Regions from separate parts of the Agaribacillus sp. DX54 genome, predicted to be linked through region 2. Evidence: riboswitches for the same ligand, from Rfam matches in the RefSeq annotation. Region 2 holds a riboswitch; each other region holds the start of a gene.
What was found. Region 2 has a riboswitch for thiamine pyrophosphate ahead of AC04NP_RS16240 (carboxypeptidase-like regulatory domain-containing protein). Riboswitches for the same ligand answer to the same signal wherever they lie in the genome.

Region 1: it holds a riboswitch for thiamine pyrophosphate, as region 2 does, so the genes downstream of both, AC04NP_RS24335 (class I SAM-dependent methyltransferase) here and AC04NP_RS16240 (carboxypeptidase-like regulatory domain-containing protein) in region 2, are expected to answer to the same signal.
Region 3: it holds a riboswitch for thiamine pyrophosphate, as region 2 does, so the genes downstream of both, AC04NP_RS12325 (class I SAM-dependent DNA methyltransferase) here and AC04NP_RS16240 (carboxypeptidase-like regulatory domain-containing protein) in region 2, are expected to answer to the same signal.
Region 4: it holds a riboswitch for thiamine pyrophosphate, as region 2 does, so the genes downstream of both, thiS (sulfur carrier protein ThiS) here and AC04NP_RS16240 (carboxypeptidase-like regulatory domain-containing protein) in region 2, are expected to answer to the same signal.

The regions. Positions count from the first base shown of each region.
Region 1 is NZ_JBXEQE010000031.1:32,415-34,613, forward strand. Features, by position in the region: gene AC04NP_RS24330 (DUF6671 family protein) at 90-956, shown strand; TPP riboswitch at 1,115-1,216, shown strand; gene AC04NP_RS24335 (class I SAM-dependent methyltransferase) at 1,285-1,992, shown strand; gene AC04NP_RS24340 (AIR synthase-related protein) at 1,994-2,199, shown strand, end outside.
Region 2 is NZ_JBXEQE010000014.1:136,518-138,716, forward strand. Features, by position in the region: partial or broken gene pnuC (nicotinamide riboside transporter PnuC) at 1-88, shown strand, start outside; gene AC04NP_RS16235 (AAA family ATPase) at 49-594, shown strand; TPP riboswitch at 617-715, shown strand; gene AC04NP_RS16240 (carboxypeptidase-like regulatory domain-containing protein) at 911-1,879, shown strand; gene AC04NP_RS16245 (DUF6687 family protein) at 1,893-2,199, shown strand, end outside.
Region 3 is NZ_JBXEQE010000009.1:114,563-116,761, reverse strand. Features, by position in the region: gene AC04NP_RS12330 (FecR family protein) at 1-617, opposite strand, end outside; TPP riboswitch at 942-1,038, shown strand; gene AC04NP_RS12325 (class I SAM-dependent DNA methyltransferase) at 1,107-1,811, shown strand; gene thiM (hydroxyethylthiazole kinase) at 1,820-2,199, shown strand, end outside.
Region 4 is NZ_JBXEQE010000043.1:17,363-19,561, forward strand. Features, by position in the region: gene AC04NP_RS27640 (hypothetical protein) at 135-293, opposite strand; gene AC04NP_RS27645 (hypothetical protein) at 414-686, shown strand; TPP riboswitch at 675-766, shown strand; gene thiS (sulfur carrier protein ThiS) at 867-1,070, shown strand; gene thiC (phosphomethylpyrimidine synthase ThiC) at 1,169-2,199, shown strand, end outside.

The DNA.
Region 1 (2,199 bases), on a different contig from region 2:
ATGCTAACCTGTTTTTAAGCATCTGTACATCAACGGCAAAGTGACCGAATGGTGACATTTTTAGCTGATCAATGACAAGAAATAAAAATATGCCTGATTGCACCGACAAGATAAAAAGCCTGTTTTCCAATAGAAAGCTGGTGATTGCGACAAAGCATGAAAAGGAAAAAGCCATCGCACCTTTGGTGGAATCGGCCCTTGGTGTAAAGTGTTTTGTTCCTGAAAACTTTGACACCGATGTTTTAGGCACCTTTACCGGCGAAACGGAGCGGAAAGACGACCCCTTTACCACATTGAGAAATAAATGTCAAATGGCCATGTCATTAACCAATTGCGACCTGGCCATAGCCAGTGAGGGCTCCTTTGGCATGCACCCGGCTATTTTTTTTGTACATGCCGATGATGAGATCCTTATGCTGTTGGACAAAAAAAATGACCTGGAAATTGCCGCCCGGGAGCTAAGTGTTGAAACCAACTATAATGGGGCGGAAGTAAAGTCTGAGGAAGAACTTCTGAAATTTGCCGAAAAGGCAGGTTTCCCTTCTCATGGTTTGGTCCTTCGCATGGAAAAAGAGCATGTGGAAGACATACACAAAGGGATAACGGACTGGGATAGTTTGAAGAAGATCTACGAACAACTTATATCAAAATATGGCAGGGCTTATTTGGAAACAGACATGCGCGCGATGTATAACCCAACCAGGATGGCGGTAATTGAAACAGCAGCCAGGAAATTGGTGAATAAAATCAATTCCTGTTGCCCGCAGTGTGGTACACCGGGTTTTGCAGTCACCGGCACCAAACCCGGATTGCCATGTGGATTTTGCGGGTTGCCTACACAATTGCCCCTGGCCCATGTGTGGTCTTGCGTTAAATGCCAGTTCACCAAAGAAGAAAACGCCCCCAACCAAAAACAAGAAGCAGATCCGCAATATTGTGACCGGTGTAATCCGTGACTAAAAGACCACTTCAACCATGAAAATTTTTAAAACCGGAGACCGATTTAAAACCTTTAAGCAACTTTAAAAGAAAATGTTTTATATCTTTGTCACCAACTCTGAAAACACAAAAGATTACCCGGAGAGGTGTAATCATACGTTTCAGTGGTTTTTTTAAATACGCATCGGGGTGCTTTTTCCCTGAAGGAAAAGGCTGAGATAATACCCGGAAACCTGATCTGGATAATACCAGCGAAGGGAATGTGGCAGTTTTAAGGTTCTAAGTCTGCAAAGCCGCATATTCTAAGATCAGGGTATGCGGTTTTTTTGTTAAACTGATAGTAACATGGCTTTTGAACTGATCACCCCGGAATTAAAAGAATGGCAAAACCGTAAAGAATGGTTTTTCCAAAGACAATATACCGACACTTACGAGCTTTGGTATGAAGGCCGCTATAAACGCGCTGAAATATGGCAGAAGAAGGTAATAGCCGACCTGATCGGAAGCGATAAAAATATTCAGACACTGCTGGAATTCGGTTGTGGTACCACCCGTTTTACCCGGTGGTGGAAGGAGATAGGTATTGAGGCCACAGGGGGTGATATTTCCCCTTTTATGCTGGCACAGGGTGCGCATTTTTTTGATGGGGATTTGGTTATGGGTGATTCTCATCACATGCCTTTCAAAGATAATACTTTTGATGCCGTAGCTTTCATTACCACTTTTGAATACTATCGCGATCCGGTAAAAGTGATCCGGGAAGCTGCCCGGGTGGGGAGACATGGAATCGTGTTTGGCATGATGAACCGTAACTCCCCTAAATTGATACGCAGAAGGGCCCAGCAGCTTTTTGGGAAAAACCCATTTTACATTTCCGCAAGATTTTATACGCCTGCTAAACTTACAGGTCTCATTGAAAAGGCATTAGCCGGAGAAAAATATATGATCAAGTGGACATGCACCGGTCTGCCCAAGTGGTTTCCTGTTCAGGAATGGCACCTTCCTTATGGTGATTTTTTTGGATTGTATGTAAAAAAAATAGATAGCTACTGACATGGCATCGTTTCCGGAAGCAGGTAAAGTAGATGACGAATTCTTTAAGACCCTGATATATCCTGGCCTGGGGGCGAACAGGCAAGAAGTAAAGGTAGGCCCTGAATATGGCGTGGATGTATCTGTTGTGAAATTACCCAATGGGTTGGCTATGGCCATGACAAGCGATCCGCTTTCGCTGATCCCCACGCTGGGATTGCGGGAGTC
Region 2 (2,199 bases):
CGTTTTGTACATGGTTTACATAGTATTGGCTGTGTTAGGATATTTATCATGGAAAAAGTCACTGGAAACACAACAGCAGGCAGCCTGATCAAAGTAGCCATTGTAGGCCCCGAGTCTACGGGTAAAACCACGCTGGCCCAAAAGTTGGCGGCACATTTCGACACACATTGGGTGCCGGAATATGCCCGTGAATACCTCGACCGTACCGCTGGAAAGTATGAGCCATCCGATTTGCTGGAAATTGCAAAGGGGCAAACCACACTGGAAGACCGGCTGGCCGGTAAAAGTAAAAACCTGTTATTTTGCGATACCAATCTCCTGGTGATCAAAATCTGGAGTGAGCACAAGTATAAGGATTGTCATCCCTGGATATTAAACGAGATGGACTCCCGGAAATATCACCTGCATATGTTATGTGATGTTGATTTACCATGGACCGCAGATCCCCTTCGGGAACACCCAGATTTGAGAGATTACTTTTTCGAACAGTACAAAAACGAACTTACCGACCTGAAAATCCCATTTCAGGTCATAAACGGAAATGGTACCGAGCGTTTTAGTAAGGCGGTCAATGCCGTGAACAATTTGCGATAAAAAATAAATTTTCTACATTTGCCCTGATGTACAGGGGTGCCTGATTGTAACAACGGCTGAGATTATACCCTATAACCTGATCCGGGTAATGCTGGCGAAGGTAAGTATGTTTTTCGCAAACCGTACGCATGGTATTCATTCCTGTCAAAATTTAATGGTTTTTTAAGGGGTGCCAACCACGGCTGAGATTATACCCAATCATTCTCCGGTCAAAACGGGGAATCACCTGATCCGGATAATGCCGGCGTAGGGAAAGGTAAACTGCTCTAACAGGTTGTTCTGCCTTAAAGTATGTTTCACTCAATTAAAAAACTACATGAAAAAGTTTGTTTTATCAGTAATTTTGGGCCTGGGATGGCAGATAATTTCTTGTGCCCAATTTAACATTACCGGTCAGATACTCGACGACCGGGGGCAGGGGCTTTCCGGAGCCAATATTTGGCTTGAAGCCACTAATAAAGCGGCTGTTTCCAAGGCAGAAGGGGATTTTCAAATTACCGGAGTAAGGCCGGGAAACTACCAGCTAAATGTTTCTTTCGTAGGGTACAACACCTATCAGCAGCCTGTTTCGCTGAATCGGGATGTATCTTTGGAGATCCGTCTGAAGCCTCAGGTGGTCCTTACCGACGAGGTAATTGTGACCGCCACACGTGCTTCGGACAAAACGCCTGTTACTTTTACCAATGTGGATAAAGAAGATATCCAAAAACAGAACCTCGGACAGGATATTCCCTTCCTGCTCAATCACACCCCTTCCGTGGTTGTCACCTCCGATGCAGGTGCGGGAATCGGGTATACCGGCATAAGGATCAGAGGAAGCGATCCGACACGAATCAATGTGACTATCAATGGCATTCCCTACAACGATGCGGAGTCACAAGGCACCTTCTGGGTAAACCTTCCCGATTTTGCCTCCTCTGTGGATAATATTCAGATTCAACGGGGAGTAGGCACTTCCACTAATGGTTCAGGCGCTTTCGGAGCTTCGCTCAATGTGCAAACCACGACTTACAACCCCGATTCTTATGGTGCCATAGACAATTCTTTCGGGTCGTTTAATACCCGTAAGCATACGGTGATGGCAGGCACCGGACTGATCAATAACCGCTTTACCTTTGATGCGAGACTCTCAAGAATAAGCTCCGACGGCTTCATCGACAGGGCCTCTTCCGATCTGAAGTCCTACTTCCTCACAGGCGGGCACCAATTTTTTGATGGCTTTATCTTTAAAATTTTAGTTCGCAAGAGAAACGGGGTTATGGATAACCCTGTTTCTTACTTATAATCACATGCCAAACATGAAACAATTCCTTCCTTTTGCAGTATCAACCAGCTATGACGAGGTCCTGGCCATAGATTGCTTCGCTAAAAATGCTTTCAACCTTTCGCACTGGCGGGGAGCTCCCAAAGTGACAGACATTCATGACGACACCAGCGCCCAGATAACTATGCATGCTATTGAAAAAAACCTCCCTCAGACGCAATACAAGTACGTTACTTGTAACCACTTCGATATAGATGGATTCCTGGGGGTCTGGTTCGTTTTTAATCCTGTTACAGCCCTGCAAAACAACGCCTTAATCAAGGAAATGTCGGTTGTTAATG
Region 3 (2,199 bases), on a different contig from region 2:
TGCACAAGAAACTTTTGATGGTCGGAGCGATGAACAACCGAAAAGAATGCCTCTCCGCTAAGCCAGACTTCACGGATCTCATGGCTATACCAATCTGTCGCGTATGTCAGCTTTGAGTTATAATTTAAAGTAACCTTGGTGCTGTCAGGAAGGAAAAACGTACTTGATTCCCCATAGGCTGTCTGTATTTTGGTCATACCATAATCAGTCAGATGCAGATAAACCAGATAAGTGGACAGGAGAAAAAAGGCGATGGCTGCCGCCCATTTCCACAGTTGCCATTTTCTGAAACCTTTTTGGTGTTTTGCCTTTTCGTGGGTTGGCAGATGTTTCTCATGTGATGTATGTCGCTGTGGGTGTTTGGGCAATTGGTGTGAGTCATCAGCACGGATCACGCCTTCCCAGACTTCCAGAAATTTTCCCTCAGGCGGATATTTTTCTTCAATATCCAAAAGAAGAACCATTTCTTTCGCCTTTTCAATTACCGGTCTTTGATCAGGGTTATTGGAAAGCCAGGATAACCAAAACCCATTACTTTCTTCGGTCGGCGCTTTTACCCACTTAATAAAGTATTCATCAGACACAAAATCTTCCACCTTGAATAAAGTATAATCCATACTGTTATTGTTTTGAGGATACTATCGACTTTATACCAAGAGTGATTTTTTTTGAAATTTTACCGAGTGTTTTTCTTTTTTTTATGAAAAATTTAATTAAGTGTAGAAAAATCGACTTTATTTTATCATTTTATCAGAAAGCCTCCGGGTTATACAACGCCTGGCCTACGCCCAACACTCCCGTGAACCTTACGGGGCTATAAGCTCAAAAACAGGAGTGGCTATGGGTTTTTTAGCTGTCAACACCCTATTTTTTCCATGCTATCGAGCACATCTGCCGTGCAACTATGAAACACAAGCAAACAATTTTTTGTATACTTGCATCAATACTATTAGGGGTGCCTTGAATATTTTGGGCTGAGATTATACCCTTGAACCTGAAATGTGTAATTACATCGTAGGGAAATGGTTATTGAATTTTAAACATAATTTATTTTCACATAAGCCATTTCGCAAAGAACGAAATGGCTTTTTTAATTTTTATTAAATATGGATAATACTAGTTTTGACAAATATGCAGATGCCTATGATTCCTGGTTTTTCGACAATACCAATTTGTTACAATCCGAGGTAAATTTAGTGGCACACTTTTTAGAAAATCCGGGTGAAGTATTTTCTGTTGGATGTGGTAGCGGCTTGTTTGAATCGATATTGAAAAAAGATTTCAATATCGCAATTAAAAACGGCATAGAACCATCTGTTGGAATGGCTGAAATTGCCCGTAAACGAGGGATGAGTGTAGAAGTAGTAACCGCCGAGGAGGCTGATTTTGGGATTGAGAAGTACGATACCGTTTTGTTTAACGGAACGCCCAGTTATATAACAGATTTAGAAAGCGTTGTACATAAAGCTTTTGCCTCCTTAAAAAAAGCGGGAAAGGTAGTAATGGTCGATGTTCCTAAAGAAAGCTCCTATGCTATCATGTACAACCTGGCCAAAGCCGTCGATACCTGGGATCACCCGTCGTTAGCAGGTATGCATCCCGAAAATCCGTACCCCATAGAATTTGTAAAAACAGCAAACTGGCGAACAACAGATGAAAAAATTAAGCTTTTGGAAAAAGCAGGGTTTAAAGGGTTCAAATTTGCCCAAACCTTAACAAAACACCCGAAATACTCCAACCTTGAAGTTGAACAACCCATTGAAGGCTATGATTGCGGAGATTACGTAGCCATTTGTGCATTTAAAAAATAAATATCAGTATGATAAAAGAAACCCAAATCATTGAAGCATTACAAAAAGTGCATAAAAAATCACCTTTAGTTCATAATATTACCAATTATGTGGTAATGAACAACACCGCCAATGCTCTTCTCGCGATAGGTGCTTCACCGGTAATGGCCCATGCGGTTGAGGAAGTTGAAGCTATGGCAGGCATTGCATCATCATTGGTAATAAATATGGGAACCTTGAGTGAAAAATGGGTAGATGCCATGCTATTGGCAGGAAAAAAAGCGACAGCAGACGCAACAGACATAGTTTTCGACCCTGTAGGTGTGGGGGCAACCCCCTACAGAACACAGGTTGCCCGGCAAATCATTGAAGCGTGCAGGCCAACCATCATAAGGGGGAACGCTTCGGA
Region 4 (2,199 bases), on a different contig from region 2:
TCGCATCGAACAGTTAACTTATCAATAAAATACTTCAGAATCAATACGAGATTCCCAAGAATCCAAATTATTTCTATAATCCACTTTTTAATAAATCTTTTCATATCAACTAATCCAAGTCATTTTGGAATTTATCAATATAATAATGATTTTTTCCCTTTTTCAAAATTATCAGTAGACCATTCGAGCCATATGTGTGTGCCCGGCATGGAGAGCCTGGTATCGAAGACACCAAATATTTCGGAGAGTGAAAGTCCGTTATGCGCGAGGTCGTACCCCAAAGCATGAGCCATTCGCAAGCCCGTTTACCGTGAGACATAGAGTGAAGGATGCGAGACTGCAAACCCCGATTCCCACGCATGGGAACTGGCTATCGAGGCTTTACAGGTCGGATGAAGTAGCACATCATACTGATGTCCAAAGGGTGGGAAACCATCAAACACCCTGCGGATGCAGGGGATATTGGGGGAAGGAATATGCCCTTATCTGCGGAGATCTCGATCTGTGTTATTACAGGTTCTAAAGAGCAAGCTAAACTTACCTATCGACAGGGAAAAGAGCGGGATACGCAGGCAGGCAACTTTGAGCTACTGGGACACTGTTTTTCCGGGTATTTACAATTTTCTCCCCTGGAATATTTGGTATCCAGTGATCAATTAATTACCTTGGTGTCAACTTTACTTTAGGGGTGCCCGTACGGGCTGAGATCATACTCTTTGAACCTGATACAGTTAATACTGTCGAAGGAAAAAGTTGCCTCAATGAGGCTATAATTAATCTACCTGTTATCATTCCTGAAGTATACTGATGATTCTGTTATCCGGAGTCTTTCAATGATGTCTTGGAGTCTAAAAATGAAACTAGGAATGAAAATTATAGTCAACCACAAAATTAAGCAAGTAGCTACAGGTTCCACTATTCATGAACTGATTAAGATCCTTTCGGTAAACACCCTGAAAGGGATTGCTATTGCAGTAGATGATACCATAGTGCCCAAATCGGAATGGGTGAACTTCTGTTTACAAAAAGATCAGCGAGTTACCATCATTACCGCCACCCAGGGAGGATAAGCATGAGGCTGGAAGAGAAAGAAAATATTTCTGCTCTTCCAATCGCTGATTTTCCTGCGCAATTGAATTTTTGAAAATTCTTAAATGATAAAATATCCATGAAAAAGCCCAATAAAATACCCCGACAAGAAGTGATCTCCAGCACCCCTTTTCCTGCTTCGAAAAAAATCTATGTGAAAGGCAAAATACATGACCTCAAAGTGGCCATGCGTGAGATCCATTTATCGGATACGGTTAACAAATTAACGGGAAAAGTGCAGAAAAACGACCCTGTTACGGTGTATGATACCAGTGGCCCTTACACCGATCAAAATAAGGAATTTGATGTAAAAAAGGGCATCGAGCCCATCCGAACAAAGTGGATCGCCGATCGCGGCGATGTGGAAGCATTAGAAGAATTAAGCTCCGGATATGGCAAAAAGAGGCTGAGTGACCACTCACTAGACCACCTGCGTTTTGCTCATATTCGAAACCCTTTGAAGGCAAAACCCGGGAAGAATGTCACCCAAATGCACTATGCCCGCAGGGGAATAATCACCCCTGAGATGGAATACATCGCCATTCGTGAGAATCAGAAAATGGAAACCTTGAAGGATTCGGGCATTCAGCACCCGGGGAACAGTTTCGGGGCCAACACGCCTCAAACATGGATTACCCCCGAATTTGTTCGCCAGGAAGTGGCTGCGGGCAGGGCCATTATCCCCAATAATATCAATCACCCTGAAAGTGAGCCCATGATCATAGGCAGGAATTTCCTGGTAAAGATCAATGCCAATATCGGAAATTCCGCCGTGACCTCGAGCATTGAAGAAGAGGTGGAAAAAGCGGTTTGGGCTTGTCGCTGGGGCGCCGATACCATCATGGATCTCTCTACCGGTAAAAATATCCACGAAACCCGGGAGTGGATTATCAGGAATTCTCCGGTTCCGATCGGTACGGTTCCCATTTACCAGGCCCTGGAAAAAGTTAACGGAAAAGCGGAAGAACTCACCTGGGAACTATTCAGGGACACTTTGATCGAACAAGCGGAACAGGGGGTGAGTTATTTCACCATCCACGCCGGGGTAAGGTTGAAATATGTCCCACTGACGGCCAAAAGAGTGACGGGAATCGTTTCAAGGGGAGGCTC